Regions from separate parts of the Pseudoalteromonas sp. MBR-15 genome, predicted to be linked through region 1. Evidence: predicted binding sites of a transcription regulator. Region 1 holds the regulator's gene; each other region holds the start of a gene.
The links. The regulator sigma-54, encoded in region 1, starts transcription at its own class of promoters, with help from an activator protein. The targets are predictions, from matches to a motif close to GTTGGCACGNNNNTNGNNT.

Region 1 (4,219 bases):
GTATTTTCACGTTTGCGTGACTTTTCGAAAAGCTCTCACCAATGGTTTGCGCTAAGTAAACCGAGCGATGTTGTCCACCTGTGCAGCCAATCGCAATGGTTAAATAACTGCGATTATTTCGCTCTAAGTGAGGGAGCCATGTTTGTACAAAGGTTTGAATTTGCCATGTAAACTTTTGCACTATGCTGTGACTAGCAAGGTAATCTTTTACTGGTTGGTCTAAGCCTGTCAGTGGTTTTAGATCCGGTTCCCAGTGTGGATTCGGTAAAAAGCGAGCATCAAATACGTAATCAGCTTCTTTTGGAATACCGTGCTTAAAGCCAAACGACATAAAAGTAATAATGAGCTTTTTGTCTTTTTTACCCAGTATTTTTTCGCGAATAGATTCGGCAAGCTGATGCACGCTGAGATCGGTCGTATCAATCATAAAATCGGCACGGGTGATCAAAACATCCAGTAATACTTTTTCTTGTTTAATCGCTAAATCAAGCGGCAGCGAGTCAATCGATAATGGGTGTAAGCGGCGTGTTTCAGAGAATCGTTTGATCAGTGTTTGATCATCACTATCTAAATAAAACAACGTGGGTTTTGCAAAGCCCGGTAAATACTCAAGAATATCGTTAAATTCTTGCTGTTCTTTCGGCAGGTTACGCACATCGATACTTACAGCAATTTTGTCGTAATTATCTGACACACTGCGTACTAACGAAGGAAGTAGGTTTACAGGAATATTATCAACGCAGTAATAGCCTAAGTCTTCAAGTACTCGTAAAGCGACCGATTTACCTGAACCAGAGCGACCGCTGATAATAATTAATTCCATTTATGCCTCTGATGCAATGACTTTAAACAGATCACTATCTGTTTTAGCACTGCGTAGCTGTTTACAAAATTCTTTGTCTTTAAGTCTATCAGCAATTGTTGATAAGGTCTTTAGATGAAGTTGACAGTCACCATCTGGTACGATGAGTGCGACAAAAATATCCACTGGACGATTATCAATTGCGTCAAAATTTATAGGTGACTCACTCACAATTACAAATGCGTGTGGCTGATCTGCACCGCTCATACGACCATGTGGAATCGCAATACCTCGGCCAATACCCGTGCTGCCCAATTTTTCTCTGTTCAATAGGGCATTGAGTATATCTTGCTGAGATAAATGAGGGAGCTGCTCATGAGCCAGTTCGCTGATAAATTCGAGAATTCTTTTTTTGCTATTAAAAAGGACCGCAGCTTTGCTGCAGTCCTGGTTAGTAAGTGAACTAAGTTTCATAATTTAGTGTCGAGCTAATTTCTCTTTGTGTTTAATTACTTGACGATCAAGTTTATCGATTAACGAGTCGATGGCTGCATACATATCTTGGTGTTCAGTAGAGGCAAATAACTCGCCTCCGTTTACATGTAAAGTTGCTTCTGCTTTTTGGCTTAGTTTTTCTACATCTAGAATGACATGAACATTATTAATGTGGTCAAAATGCCTTTCTAGTTTCGCAAACTTGGTGTTTACATAGTCTCTTAATGAATCTGTGATTTCTACATGACGACCAGTTAAATTTAGTTGCATAAGCATTTTCCTTCTATGTAAAACGTCTAAATCAGACTCTTACGCTGATTCGACGGAGGTATTGCTAGAGACTCTCGATATTTTGCTATTGTCCGTCTAGCTACTTTAATTCCTTGCTCAGCCAATATATCTGCAATTTTGCTATCACTCAATGGTTTAGCTGTGTTTTCTGCGGCGATTAGCTTTTTGATTAAAGCGCGAATTGCCGTAGATGAACACTCACCCCCATTTTCAGTGCTTACATGGCTGGAGAAGAAATATTTCAACTCAAAAATTCCCCGCGGGGTATGCATGTATTTTTGTGTTGTTACTCGCGAAATTGTTGATTCATGCATTTCGACCATTTCTGCGACATCATTTAATACCATGGGTTTCATGGCCTCAGGACCATGTTCAAAGAAAGCCTGTTGTTGTTGAACAATACAGTTAGTCACTTTTAATAACGTGTCATTACGGCTTTCTAAGCTTTTAATAAACCATTTTGCTTCTTGTAAATGAGAGCGAATAAATTGGCTATCACTGCTTGATTTTACAGAACGTGACATCGCCGCATAGTGGCTATTCACTCTGATTTTCGGCATGCAGTCTGGGTTTAGTTCAACTACCCAACGGCCTTTTATTTTTTTTACGGATACATCGGGTATCACGTATTCAGATTCTTCTCTAACAATGGTATCCGCAGGCTTTGGATTTAAGCTGTGGATCAATGTCATGACTTCTTTCAGCTCACTTTCTTTAAGCTTAGTCTTTTTCATCAAAGTGCGATAGTCACGACTCGCTAATAATTCAATATGTTCTGATAACACCATTTTAGTTTCAGCTAAATAGGGGGTGTCAGCATCGAATTGGCGTAATTGAATACACAAACATTCTTGTAAACTACGGGCGCCAATACCGACAGGATCGAATAATTGAATTCTTTTTAAGACAGCTTCGACTTCATCAAGTTCGATTTCTTCTTCATCGTTATTTTGATTGAAGCTTTCAACAATGTCTTCGCAGCTTACGGTTAAAATACCCGAATCATCAATTGCCTCAACAATCGCAACGGCAATCGCTTCGTCTGTTGGGCTGAATGGAGTCAGTTGTAACTGCCACATTAGGTATTCGTGGAGAGTTTCGGTTGATGCGCCTTGGTAAATTGACTCATCTTCAGGCATTGGACCTGAGGAACTTGATGGGGCAGCACTCATGTACTCATCCCACGTAACATCCATTGCTAAGTCGTCACTTACGGTGTCTTTGTTGAGGGCATCACTGCTTTCTTGCTCGTACTCGCTCGCAGCTTCGTCAGCCGACGCGCTTAGTTGGGTATCGTCAGATTCGGCTTTTTGCTCGTTTTTGCCAATACTCTCTTCTGCATAATCTGCTTCTTCAACTTCAAGCAAAGGGTTAGAGTCTAACGCTTCTTGAATTTCTTGCTGGAGATCCAATGTACTGAGCTGCAACAAACGGATAGCCTGTTGCAGTTGTGGAGTCATTGTAAGTTGCTGGCCCATGCGCAGCTGTAATGATTGCCTCATGTATCCCTAACAATCCTTTTTAGTCTTATCAAACAATAGAACGATGCCGTTAACTATTTATTTGATTTATTGTCATTGTTATAAGTCTAGCAGATGCTCTAGTCGGTGGCGTATTTAAAGCCTGAATTGCTCGCCTAGATACACATCGCGTACAGTTTGGTCGGCTAACACATGTTCAGGTGTACCTGATGCAATTAGCTCCCCATGAGAAACAATGTAGGCTTTTTCACAAACATCAAGGGTTTCTCTCACATTGTGGTCAGTAATTAATACACCAATACCACGATTTTTTAAGTGCTCAATAATTTTCTTTATATCTAACACTGAAATAGGATCAACACCAGCAAAAGGCTCATCGAGCAAAATAAATTTAGGGTCAGCGGCCAGTGCACGTGCTATTTCAACACGACGGCGTTCACCCCCTGACAATGCCATACCTTGGCTGTCACGAATGTGTTGAATGCTAAATTCATCAAGTAAACTGTTAAGTGTTTCTTCGCGGCCTTGTTTATTGAGATCTTTACGGGTCTCTAAAATGGCCATTAAGTTTTGATAAACAGTCAGTTTTCTAAAAATCGATGATTCTTGTGGCAAATAGCCAATACCTAAGCGAGCGCGGCTGTGCATTGGCAATAAGGTGATGTCGTTATCATCAATGCTTATTTTACCTTTGTCACTGGGCACTAATCCCACAATCATGTAAAAGGTGGTTGTTTTACCTGCGCCATTTGGCCCAAGTAAACCGACAATGCTGCCAGCTTCTACCTCAAGGCCTACATTTTTTACAACTTGGCGACCCTTATAGCTTTTAGCTAATAGCTCTGCTTTTAGTGTGCTCATGGCTGGCCTTCATCGTTCTTTTTGTTATCAACAGGCACTAAAATAGTGTGTACACGATCGGTCGAGTTTTCATCTTTCTCGGCACTTATCAGTTGCTGTTCCATATCGTATGTAATGCTCTTGGCACTGACTTTTTGGCCTGCTTGAGTCACTTGTGCATTGCCAACGAGTGTTAATAAGCGTTTAGCAACATCGTATCGAACTTCTTCAGCACTGGCGCTCATAATAGTGCCGTCAGCTTGTTTTTCTTCAAAGTAAGCGGGCTTTCCTGTGGCAATAATTAATTCAA
Region 2 (4,219 bases), 310 kb from region 1:
ACTTTAAATTCTTGATGGGCAGCGTAAGCGCCTCCCAATGTAAACGCTCTTAGTGCTTCATCACGTGACAGTAACTCTTCAGGACGCCAACCTCCTTCAGGAAGTTGGTTATGGTCCATGCGTGTAATTGCTGAGTATAAGCCATCGAATGGGTCAGCAAGTTCAACGGGGAAATCAGAGCCTGCCGCAATAATGGAGCCTTGTGATAAAAATGTTTTCCACGCATAGGCACCCGTCAACTGTGTTTCGTTCAGACGCTGCTCAGCCATGTGCATATCAGAAGTCGCATGAACAGGCTGCATGGAAGGAATAATTTTTAACGCTTTAAAGCGAGGAATATCGTTTGGCGACACAATTTGCGCGTGTTCAATGCGGTTCCGTAATAAAATGCCTCCCGACTTCTTGAAGACATTTTCATAAGCATCTAAAACGGTTTTATTTGCTTGGTCGCCAATCGCATGGGTATTCGCGCTAAAGCCGTGTGAAAAACTTAAGGTAAAAAGTTGTTCAAGTTTTTCTTGCGTTTCGAGCATTAAGCCATGATGGTTTTTGCGATCAGCGTACTCATTAATTAATGCAGCGCCTCGACTGCCTAATGCACCATCTGCATAGACTTTTACACTGCCAATGGAGAGCATGTCGTTCATATCTTTATAGCGACCAGCTTTAAGCATGGTTTCGAGCTTTGGATCGCCAGCACTGAGCATAGCAACAATTCTAACAGGCAGATTATTGTGTTCTGCACGCTGTTTATACACTTGCCACGTATCGTAGTCTATACCTGCATCGTGTGCTGATGTAATGCCTAAACTGAGTAGGTGATTACCGGCGTTATCAAGTGCGCGATTGATACTCGCGTGATCTGTCTTGGGGATGTGTTGCGTTACTAATGTTTCTGCTTTATCAATAAACACCCCTGATGGCTGACCCGAAGGAAGTTTAATTATTTCGCCTCCAGAGGGCGTATCTGTTTGCGCCGTTATGCCAGCCAACGCCATTGCTTTTGAATTGACCCACACGGCATGACCATCAACGCGAGACAGCACAACAGGCTTGTCTTTTACGTATTTGTCTAAATCTGCTGCCGTAGGAAATTGACCGCCAGGCCAATGTTCTTGGTTCCAGCCTCGGCCAATTATCCAACCTTGTTTATCTTTAGCGAATTCGGCCAACATTTTACCGACCATATCGACAGATTGGGTATTTCTAACATCCAGTTGTGACAAGTTATTGCCAAGCCCAATTATATGACCATGTGCATCAATAAGCCCGGGCAGCAGTGTTGCCTTTTTACCATCGATCGTTGTCGCATCAGGAAAACTAGCCTTAAGGGAATCATCGCCTGTTTTGACAACTTTTCCATCTTTAAAGACTAAGGTTGAAAATTGCTGTGTCTGACCTTGATAGGTTGGTGTGTAACCATTTACGTTATAAATAACGGTAGTGTTAGCGAAGCAAGATATCGATGCAGTTGCGAGTAAGCTGATAATGAGTTTCATACTATTCTTATTTTTATTGATTTATAAAAACAGTATCAGAGTTGCTGTAAACTGCAAATAATTAGGTAATTAAAACGTGCAAAAGGGTGACTCGCACCCTCAGCATTATTTGCTAGCATATTCATTAAATTCAGCGAACGATAACTTATTGTCTTTATCGCTGTCGTAACTTTTAAAACGAGACCACAGAGCGGGGTCTCGTGCAGATTCAGAACGGCTTAAGAAGCCATCTTCATTACGATCGAGTTGTTTAAATTTTTCTCCAATACTTTCTGTTGCAAAAACCATACTGCTATATAAACCACAGATTATAAGACTGGCGAAAGTGTATTTTGACATTGCTTTAACTCTTGTTTGTTAAGTAGTGCTTAAATTCAAGGAGTGATATTTGCTGATCGTTGTCTGTATCCCATTTAGCCATGTGCTTTTGCAAGTGTGGCTGAGATGCAAGCTCTTCAACACTTAAATAACCATTTTTATCTTTGTCTAAATGATCAAATCGCTGCTTAACATCTAATGCTAAGGTATTGAAGCTTATAGTAATTAAAGTGCATGAAGCAAGTGTCGCAATTTTCATAATAAAACTCCTCAGAAAGTAAAATCCTTTTTGGGAAAAGTGCTTGCCATAATTTAAATCCCAAAATTTAAATCCGTTTACACGCTCCCTCTGGGATTATGGCAAGCACTTTAAGAGGTTAAGGTTTGAATTTTTCAAACTCTTGTTCAGATAATCGCTGATCATTATTTGTATCAAGATCAGTAAATTGCTTAATTAGCTCAGGGTGTTCATTGGCTTCAGAAAGTGAAATTGCATTGTCTGCATTGCTATCAAACTTAGTAAAACGAACATCCATTTGAGATGCCAAAACGGTCGCACTGATAGCCAAAAATATCAGCGAAAAGGCAGCGATAAGTTGTTTCATAACAATCTCCTATTGAATAAACGACTGAAACTCTGGAAATGAAATTTGGCCATCCTCATTACTATCAATTTGAGAAAAATTGCCATGTAACAGTGCGTCCTCAGATGCTTCAGACTCACTTAGCGCGCCATTACTGTCTTTATCAAGTTCATTAAACGTCTCGTTGAGATCAAGCGCGTATGAGCTTATTGATACTAAGCTGGCAAGCATGATTGAAATACAGGCCATCGTTTTCATTTTGTTTCCTAAAATCTATAACTTATTACGGTATAAACAAAAACAATGCCAATTTTAAAATTCATTTAATATCAATGGTTTATATATTCCCCGAGTGATTTGCTCAGCAATACTTACAAAGAGTTGTGTCTTTTTTGCAACGTTTTTTGGGTTCTAAAGGATTATTCATTTTAAAACAGAGAGTTATATTGTTGCTGATTAGCAACAAAAAAGCATTTATTGGTTAAAAAGTGCTGTTATATAGGCTGGATTCAGCGAGTGTCTAAGTTATTTATCTAATAATCATCTTCTGTCACGTTGAAAAGGATCAGTATGCAAGGTCTCGTTGCGAATAAATTTAAACATGCGCTCGATTGGCGGCCCAGTTTAATTGGCCAGTTTGTTTTTAGCACTTTGTTGTCTTTGCTGCCTTTATCGTTGGTTGTGATCGTGTTTCTAAACGCACTGAATAAACAATTGGCTGTGACACAAAAAATTGTCAGCGATAATTATTTAGTTACAAAGGCGTTTAATAGTTTAAAACAAGATTTAAATAGCCTAGAAAGAGCAACAAGACAAAACTGGGTTTTAAAAAGTGAATCACTCGATACCTTAATTGAAAATAAGTGGCAGTCATCGCTGCAAAGTATTGATGAGCTTATTTTTCTTAGTCCATCGACAGAGTATGTGGCGCAGTGGCAGCAATTGGCAGAAGTACTCAACTTTGCCCAGCAACACTTAGTTGCAGAGCAAAAACAAGATGGTGAATTATTTGCCCCAGCAAGCAAACTTATTGCAGAGCAAACGGTGTGGCTACGTGATCAAAATGAATTACGGATCACCAAGAATCAACAGCAATTAAAGGCGCTTCAAGCGTCGTTTATAAACTGGTTGATTGCATTAATTCCACTCACATTATTAGTAAGTGGTGGGTTTTTATGGCGGATCAGTGGCCGTTTAGGTGAACTAACAAGTGTAATAGATAAACTAGGTCAAGGTCATTGGCAGCAGAAAATTTCTGTACGAGGCTCATCGGAGCTAGTTGAGTTAGGTAATAAATTAGAGTGGGTGCAAGCGCAGCTGCATATGCTAGAGCAACAAAAAGACACCTTTTTACGTCATGTTACTCACGAATTAAAAACACCGCTTGCCTCCATGGTTGAAGGCACTGATTTACTCGCTGATGAAATTGTTGGCCCAATTAATAGCGAGCAGCAAGCTGTCCTTGAGCTAATTACACAGAGTATGGCGCGTTTACGAGTGATGATTGAAAGCTTATTAAATTATAACGCGATTCGTACCAGTAAAGAGAGTGTCACAGAGCTTAACTTCAATAGTATGAAATCGAATATTGAGCGTCACTTTGAACATCGTTTAATTGCGCGAAATCAGTCGTTAATATGGGTAAATGAACTTCCCTCAAAAGCGATGTATATTTCTTCCGAGTTGTTAGAAATGATGCTTGTGCAACTCATTTCCAATGCCTTGAAATTTTCACCTGAACAAGGCGTTGTCACGGTCGAAGCTCGTTATAAACACACTCAGCTTCAAGTGACGGTCAGTGATGTCGGTAAAGGCATT
Region 3 (4,219 bases), on a different contig from region 1:
TTAAAACCCGTTGCAAAGCGAGGAATGACACGGGTTGTAACATAAACAGAACCGGAGTTTTCTCTGACTGTTGCTTGGTCTTCAGGTGAGGAAATAGCGATTTTAAAGTTTACGGGTGTTGCACTGGCTGTGTTATCAAGAATACTGGTGTCGGTAGCAGGCATGGTCAAATTAGGGGTATTAAGCTTTACTTCGGTAGCACCGGGGCGTGGCGTATCAGAAAATACCAGAACACCATTTTTATCTTTCCACGAATACACTTTTTTTGTTGTTCCATAACCAAAAAAGCTTACCAATAGTAACAAAAATACCAATAAAGTTGTTCTTTTCACCCTGCGACCCTGCATTTTTTTATTTAATTAAAACTGTAGAGGAGAACACGCCTAATTACCATTAAAAAAGCCCGCCAAAGCGGGCTTGAGAACACACATTAATTATTTACTGTCTACGACGTATTAAACGCTGTAGTACATTTCGAACTCAACTGGGTGAGTTGTCATGTTAAGTTTTTCAACTTCTTTGTTCTTAAGTGAGATGTATGCATCAATTAGGTCGTCAGTGAATACACCACCTGCTTTTAAGAACTCACGGTCAGCATCTAAAGCAGCAAGTGCTTCGCTTAGTGAAGAGGCAACTTGTGGGATCTCAGCTGCTTCTTCAGCAGGTAGATCGTATAAGTCTTTATCCATTGCATCGCCAGGGTGGATCTTGTTTTGAATACCGTCAAGGCCAGCCATAAGCATTGCAGAGAATGCTAAGTATGGGTTTGCTGTTGGATCAGGGAAGCGTACTTCGATACGACGTCCTTTTGCAGATGGTACTACAGGGATACGGATTGAAGCAGAGCGGTTACGTGCAGAGTATGCAAGCATTACTGGCGCTTCGAAGCCTGGTACAAGACGTTTGTACGAGTTAGTTGACGCGTTAGCGAATGCGTTGATTGCTTTAGCGTGCTTGATGATACCACCGATGTAGTAAAGCGCTTCTTCAGAAAGACCTGCGTATTTGTCACCAGCGAAGATGTTCACGCCATCTTTACCTAAAGATTGGTGACAGTGCATACCAGAACCGTTATCACCTACAAGCGGCTTAGGCATGAATGTCGCTGTTTTACCATAAAGGTGAGCCATGTTATGGATAACATATTTCATCTCTTGGATTTCGTCAGCTTTTAATACCATTGTATTGAAGCGTGTTGCGATTTCGTTTTGACCCGCAGTTGCTACTTCGTGGTGGTGTGCTTCAACAACTTGGCCTAGCTCTTCAAGAACTAAACACGTTGCTGAACGCCAGTCGTGAGATGAGTCGATTGGTGAACATGGGAAGTAACCACCTTTAACACCTGGACGATGACCTTTGTTGCCACCTTCGTAATCTTTATCTGAGTTCCAAGCCGCTTCGATGTCGTCGATTTTATACATAGAACCAGACATGTCTGATTTGTATTTAACGTCATCAAATAGGAAGAACTCTGGCTCTGGGCCAAATAATACTGTGTCTGCGATACCTGTTGAACGCATGTACTCTTCTGCACGTTTAGCAACAGAGCGAGGGTCACGCTCGTAACCTTGAAGTGTTGAAGGCTCAACAACGTCACAACGTACGATTAAAGTTGCTTCTTCAGAAAATGGGTCCATTTTTGCAGACTCAGGAACAGGCATTAATACCATGTCTGATTCGTTGATACCTTTCCAACCAGCAATTGAAGAACCGTCAAACATTTTGCCGTCTTCAAAGAAGTCTTCATCAACCTGATGATGAGGAATAGAAACATGCTGTTCTTTACCTTTGGTATCAGTAAAGCGTAAATCAATGAACTTAACGTCATTTTCTTTGATAAAATCTAAAACCGATTGTGACATGTGTCCTCCAATTGTTGGGTTTTATTTTTGCTGCATTATTGCTTTTGTTCTATGTAAGCTGGTTTCATGCCAAATTTTTAACGCCTTGTTTAGGCTTATAAAAATAAAATAAAGCGCATTTTGTTAATTATTTTTGCACTATTTTGGTGCGTAAAATGTTCATTGTGGTGCGTTATGCTTACCGGTTGTATTTGCACAACGATTAGCCACCCTAGATAGCATAAACGAAATGTGCTTTAGTGCCAAAATATTGCTAAAAAGGTGATTTTTTACCAGTTTTGATGTTCGATTAAAGATAAAATTAATAAAATTGTCATTTATAAAACAGATACTTATAAAAAGCCTGAAGAAAGTTTATAAAATTGTATTGGATAAACTTTCATCCATGCCATTATTAAGGGATAATATGCGCCCTTTTAAATCCTATGCTTAGACATCTGTTGAAAATGCAGGTGAGTGCGTAGATCTTGCAGGATCAATGAGATTCAATTTCTCTGAGAAAAAATATGAGCATCGAAAAGTTAAGAAATATAGCGATTATCGCCCACGTTGACCACGGTAAAACAACTTTGGTTGATAAACTGCTTGAGCAATCAGGCACATTAGAAACACGCGGCGGTAATGAAGAGCGCGTGATGGACTCAAACGACATTGAGAAAGAACGTGGTATTACCATTTTGGCTAAAAACACAGCCATCTCTTGGAATGATTACCACATCAATATCGTAGACACCCCAGGACACGCCGACTTCGGTGGTGAAGTTGAACGCGTACTTTCGATGGCTGACTCAGTATTGTTACTTGTTGATGCTCAAGAAGGTCCAATGCCACAAACGCGCTTCGTAACGCAAAAAGCGTTCGCGCAAGGTTTGAAGCCAATTGTTGTTATCAATAAAATTGATAAGCCGGGTGCACGCCCTGATTGGGTTATGGATCAAATCTTTGATTTATTCGATAACCTTGGTGCAACTGACGAACAGTTAGACTTTAAAGTTATCTACGCATCAGCTATCAACGGCTGGGCAACATTAGATTTAGACGAACCATCTGACAACATGGAACCTATGTTCAAGATGATCGTTGACGAAGTATCACCACCGGATGCAGATCCTGAAGGTGACTTCCAAATGCAGATTTCTCAACTTGATTACAACTCATACGTAGGTGTAATCGGTATCGGCCGAATCAAGCGTGGTTCTGTAGCGCCTAACCAACAAGTAACTATTATCAGTGCTGATGGCACAAAACGTAATGGTAAAATTGGTGCGGTTCAAAGCTACTTAGGTCTTGAGCGAATTGATACAGACCGTGGTTATGCGGGTAATATCGTAACTGTGACAGGTATCGGCGAATTAAAAATCTCTGATACAGTGTGTGCGCCTTCTAACGTTGAAGCGTTACCTCCGCTATCAGTTGATGAGCCGACAGTAACAATGACGTTCTCTGTAAACACGTCGCCATTTGCGGGTAAAGAAGGTAAGTTCGTAACATCACGTAATATCCTTGAGCGTTTACAAGCTGAGCTTGTTCACAACGTTGCATTACGTGTTGAAGAAACTGACAACCCAGATAGCTTCCGTGTATCAGGCCGTGGTGAACTTCACTTAGGTATCTTAATCGAAAACATGCGTCGTGAAGGCTACGAGCTTGCTGTTTCTCGTCCAGAAGTAATCTTACGCACTGTAGATGGTGTATTAGAAGAACCGTACGAAACAGTAACGATTGACTGTCAAGAAGAGCACCAAGGTTCTATCATGGAACAAATTGGTCTGCGTAAAGGTGAACTAACTGACATGGCGCCAGATGGTAAAGGCCGTATGCGTATGGACTTTATGATGCCGAGCCGTGGTTTAATCGGTTTCCAAACTGATTTCATGACGCTTACATCAGGTTCAGGTCTTATGTACCACACGTTTGATCATTACGGCCCTCACAAAGGCGGTAACATCGGTCTACGTAAAAATGGTGTAATGATCGCTAACGCAACAGGTAAAGCGTTAACTAACGCATTATTCAACCTTCAAGAGCGCGGTAAGCTATTCATCGGTCACGGTGTAGAAGTTTACGAAGGTATGGTTATCGGTATTCATAGCCGTGATAACGACCTAACTGTAAATGCACTTAAAGGTAAGCAGCTAACGAACGTTCGTGCATCAGGTACTGATGAAGCGCAAACATTAACACCACCATTGAACTACACACTTGAGCAAGCGCTTGAGTTTATCGATGATGACGAGTTAGTAGAAGTAACACCTGAAAATATTCGTATTCGTAAGCGTCACTTAACTGAAAGTGATCGTAAACGTGCGAGCCGTGCTTCTAAAGGCTAATTTACGCTTTTAGCTCACGCAAAATAA
Region 4 (4,219 bases), on a different contig from region 1:
TAATTTGAAATTGATCGCCTGCGTTTGCGGTACCAGACACATTTAGCTGTAAACCGAAGGCTTCGCCACCGGTGATCGTTGATGAATCAATCACACCGCCAACCACATTTGCTGTTGATGCGGTGCCTACCGGTTCACCTTTATTATCGATTGCCTGAATTTCAACTGTCGATGCGCTGGTGTAAGTAACTATAAAATCACTGGCAGGCAACTCACTGCCCTTACCAGGTTCAAGTGTTGCCGTCATGGTCGATGAACCGGTATTAGCTTGATAACCAAAACCATTCACCGTTGGAATGGCAAAAATATCACCACCAATTTCACCATTTGCGTCCATACCAAGACGGTTTTGCTGATTAAAGGCATCAGCAAGGGCTAAGCCCATTTGGCCTAATTGATTCTGGGCTGGCACTAAAATGTCATCACGAAATGACAGTAGGCCGCCTATTTTGCCTTTAAGTTTACTTACATCAACCTCAAGCGGCACGGCTTTGCCACCATTAACATCTAAATGTAGCTCTCTAAAGCTGGGATCGGGATCGCCAGTAAATGAAAACAGGTTAAATGTACCGCTTTCCATCACTAATGCTTGGCCAGACCCCAAATAGACTTGTTTCTCACCGTTATTACCGTTGAGAGTTTCTACATCAATGAGTTCTGATAAGTCACGAATTGCTTTGTCGCGCTCGTTGTACAATCCGCTAGACGCTGATTCACGATCAGTGCCATGCACCGCGGCAATTTTAGAGTTCAATTCGCTAATACTTTGGATCAAGTTATTTGCTTCATCCGAGAAAATTTCTAATTGCTCATTCACAACAGTCTGCTGATCAACCACGATGCTTGAAAGCCTGTCCATTTGATCAATGAGGTTTTGTGCATCTGTCATAACCAGCGAACGCGCCACCGTCGATGAAGGCTGATTTAAGCTTTCTTGAACATTATTAAAAAATGAGTTAATGCTGGTTGATAAGCTATTCGACTCTTCAGAAAACAAGCTATCGACTCGGCTTGCTTCTGTTACAAACTGATCAAAAAATGCTTTATTTGACGTATCACGATTTAGCTGTTTTTGAGCAAACTCATTGAGTAAACGATACGTTTCACCCCGGCCAACTTGGTTGTCGATCATGGTGCTGAACTCAGTGCGCTCACGAACATAACCCGCTGTATTTACATTGGCTATGTTTTTACTGGTCGTTTGTAAAAGCTCAGAATTTGCTCTTACACCTGAATTTGCTATGTCATATAAGCTGAATGACATGAGGACTTACTCCTTAACGTACCAATGAAGCAGCGACGCTTTGAAGCTCAACACGCTTCAATACCTGCTTAATTTTGTTGGCATAATTTGGATCAGTTGCATAACCTGCTTTTTGTAACGAATCTAAAAAGGCTGCGGGTTCTGCGGTGTTTTTTAGTGCGTCTTGATAACGTGGGTTTTCATTTAAGAAATCCACAAAATCATTCACACTGTCTTTAATTGACTGATAAGAACGGAAGCTTGCATGCTTTTTAACAGGCACACCTTGCTCAAACTCAAGCGTAACTTTACTTGCTTTGTCACCTTGCCAGCTCTTATCAGATTTAATGTTAAAAAGGTTATTACTACTGGTGCCATCCGCTTTACTAATAATATGCTTACCCCACCCTGTCTCAAGCGCTGCTTGAGCAACCATCACAGCAGGGTTTAAACCAATTTTTTCAGCCGCATTTTTTGCGTGCTCCCAAACAGAGCTAATGAAAGACTCAGCATCTTCAAAGCGGTTTTCTGATTGCTCATCAGTGGCAACTTCAGCCATTGGGTGTGTTTCTGGCTTAGCTTCTTGATTACCGCGAACACGCTTATCGCTATCAAACTCTGCGGTTGTTCTTAACACGGAGCCAGGAGTAAATTTCTTACCGTCGGGCGATAACTGCTGCACAATAAGATCAGCCAAACCCAGTGAGCCGTTAGAAGACAACTCAACAGAAAGCTGTTGATCATGCATTTCTTCAAAGAATTTTACGCCACTCGAGTTAAACGGACTGTCTTTGTCTTCAAATGCTTCATTAGCCTTACGCATGCTTTTAAGCAGCATCTGCGTAAAGATAGATTCAAATTGTGCCGCCGCTTTTTTCAGCGCCTCTTTTGACGCATCGCTAGAGGCATCACTTTTTAGAGCACTTTGACGCAATGAGTCTAAGTTGCCTAAATCAAAAAAGTTTTGCTTGTCGAGATGATTCGTATCCATCAGCTTTTTGACACAATAATTAATAATGCATAATCAAATGCAATAATTACGCCAAAAGAGGATTTATCAGATTGAGGGAAGGTAGAAATGAAAAAACGCGCTGATCTCAGCGCGTTTTTAATTGATTATATAATAACAAGTTGCCCGTTTATGGCTCCCGCCTCTTTCAACGCTTCAAGGATAGCCATTAAGTCACCAGGGGCGGCACCAACTTCGTTTATCGCTCTCACTAAATCATCAAGGCTAATACCTGGATTAAACACAAAAGCGCGAGAGTCATCTTCATTAACATCGATAATACTTTGGTTTGTCACCACCGTCTCGCCTTCGCTCAGTGCATTCGGCTGCGATACGTTTTGCTGCTCAGCAATGGTCACGGTTAATCCACCGTGGGTAATTGCAGCTGGCTGTAATTTTACGTTTTTACCAATAACAATGGTGCCCGTACGTGAATTGACAATAATTTTTGCCGCAGTATCAGCCGGTGTGAACTCTAAGTTTTCAAGCGTTGATAAATACGATACGCGCTGCGATGCATCGCGCGGTGCAATGACACGTACAGACGCTGCATCAATTGCTTGAGCACTGTTTGGCCCAACTAAATCATTAATAGTTTGCTCTAGGCGCTTTGCCGTTGTGAAATCTGGACGATTCAAATTAAAGGTGATGTAGTCACCTTGCATAAACGGGCTTTTAACAGCGCGCTCAACCGTTGCCCCATTCGGAATTCGGCCAACGGTGGGAGTGTTTATAATCACTCGGCTGCCATCAGCACCTTCTGCGCCTAGACCACCCACGACCAAACTGCCCTGTGCAATGGCATACGTATTACCATCAACCCCTTTCAAAAAGGTTTGTAATAACGTACCACCGCGTAAGCTTCCTGCACTACCAATTGAAGACACGGTAATATCAATGGTTTGACCTGGTTTTCTAAACGCGGGTAACTCGGCATGTACAGCAACGGCTGCAACATTTTTAATCTTTGGTTTTAAGTTCGCAGGAAGCGTGATACCGAAGCTATTTAACATCGCTTTAAAGCTCTGCTCTGTAAAACGACTTTGCTCGCCCGTGCCAGGTAAACCCACCACTAAACCATAACCGACTAATTGATTTGAGCGTACACCCTCAACCATAGACACATCTTTAACTCGCTCAGCCTGAACAGAAAACTGTATACTAATTAAGCAAAGAGCAATAATGTATTTAAACCCATTCATGATTTGTATCCTCTAAAATGGGAAAATAGAACTGCTAAAGAAACGAGTTAACCAACCCGCACTTTGCGCTTCTTGAAGTTGACCTTTACCTGAGTATTGAATGCGCGCATTCGCAACTCGGTTTGAAGTCACCGTATTATCTGCTGTCACATCTTGGGGACGCACTAAACCTTCAAGACGAATAAACTCTTCACCGGTATTTAAAGTAAGCCACTTTTCGCCACGGATCACTAAGTTACCGTTCGGCAAAACTCGCATAACATTAACTGAAATATCACCAAATAAGCTGTTCGATTGATTCGATTTAGAATCACCTTTAAATGATGAATCTGAACCAATACCAAATTGGATACTATCACCACCTATATTCACAGGATTGCCGCCTAAACCAATGACTGGGTCAAGGCTTGCGTCAGTTTCTTTATCGGTTTCGGTTTTCGCCGCTTTGGTTGCCTGAGTCGATTCTTGCAGTTTAACCGTGATGATATCGCCTGCTCGCAACGCTTTTTTATCTGAATACAGGTCATTTGATAAATAACTATCAAATAATGAACCAGTGGGTACCATTTGCTCTGCTGCAGGCTCAGGATACATTGGCGCATAGTAAGGGTCATCCTGAACCACATGGTTATTTTGTGTTGCCATACAACCACCGAGCAATAACGCTGTTGATGTGACTAAGATAATGTTACGCATGCTGCCTCCTACCCATTATAACTGTTGGTTAATGTAACTAAGCATTTCATCAACAGCCGAAATCACTTT

Region 2: the regulator sigma-54 is predicted to act here: its motif matches at 2,694-2,712, upstream of ACSSVW_RS05145 (EF-hand domain-containing protein).
Region 3: the regulator sigma-54 is predicted to act here: its motif matches at 1,918-1,936, upstream of glnA (glutamate--ammonia ligase).
Region 4: the regulator sigma-54 is predicted to act here: its motif matches at 2,272-2,290, upstream of flgJ (flagellar assembly peptidoglycan hydrolase FlgJ).

What each region holds. Positions count from the first base shown of each region.
Region 1 covers NZ_JBRJHH010000003.1:327,449-331,667, reverse strand. Annotated here, with positions in the region: gene rapZ (RNase adapter RapZ) at 1-823, opposite strand, end outside; gene ptsN (PTS IIA-like nitrogen regulatory protein PtsN) at 824-1,276, opposite strand; gene hpf (ribosome hibernation promoting factor) at 1,280-1,567, opposite strand; gene ACSSVW_RS06545 (RNA polymerase factor sigma-54) at 1,594-3,090, opposite strand; gene lptB (LPS export ABC transporter ATP-binding protein) at 3,205-3,930, opposite strand; gene lptA (lipopolysaccharide transport periplasmic protein LptA) at 3,927-4,219, opposite strand, start outside.
Region 2 covers NZ_JBRJHH010000003.1:22,025-26,243, reverse strand. Annotated here, with positions in the region: gene ACSSVW_RS05165 (amidohydrolase) at 1-1,499, opposite strand, end outside; gene ACSSVW_RS05160 (EF-hand domain-containing protein) at 1,605-1,838, opposite strand; gene ACSSVW_RS05155 (EF-hand domain-containing protein) at 1,843-2,076, opposite strand; gene ACSSVW_RS05150 (EF-hand domain-containing protein) at 2,195-2,422, opposite strand; gene ACSSVW_RS05145 (EF-hand domain-containing protein) at 2,432-2,659, opposite strand; gene ACSSVW_RS05140 (HAMP domain-containing sensor histidine kinase) at 2,972-4,219, shown strand, end outside.
Region 3 covers NZ_JBRJHH010000011.1:64,748-68,966, forward strand. Annotated here, with positions in the region: gene ACSSVW_RS14955 (DUF4124 domain-containing protein) at 1-332, opposite strand, end outside; gene glnA (glutamate--ammonia ligase) at 456-1,862, opposite strand; gene typA (translational GTPase TypA) at 2,369-4,192, shown strand.
Region 4 covers NZ_JBRJHH010000004.1:304,571-308,789, forward strand. Annotated here, with positions in the region: gene flgK (flagellar hook-associated protein FlgK) at 1-1,264, opposite strand, end outside; gene flgJ (flagellar assembly peptidoglycan hydrolase FlgJ) at 1,278-2,234, opposite strand; gene ACSSVW_RS08110 (flagellar basal body P-ring protein FlgI) at 2,360-3,454, opposite strand; gene flgH (flagellar basal body L-ring protein FlgH) at 3,467-4,150, opposite strand; gene flgG (flagellar basal-body rod protein FlgG) at 4,166-4,219, opposite strand, start outside.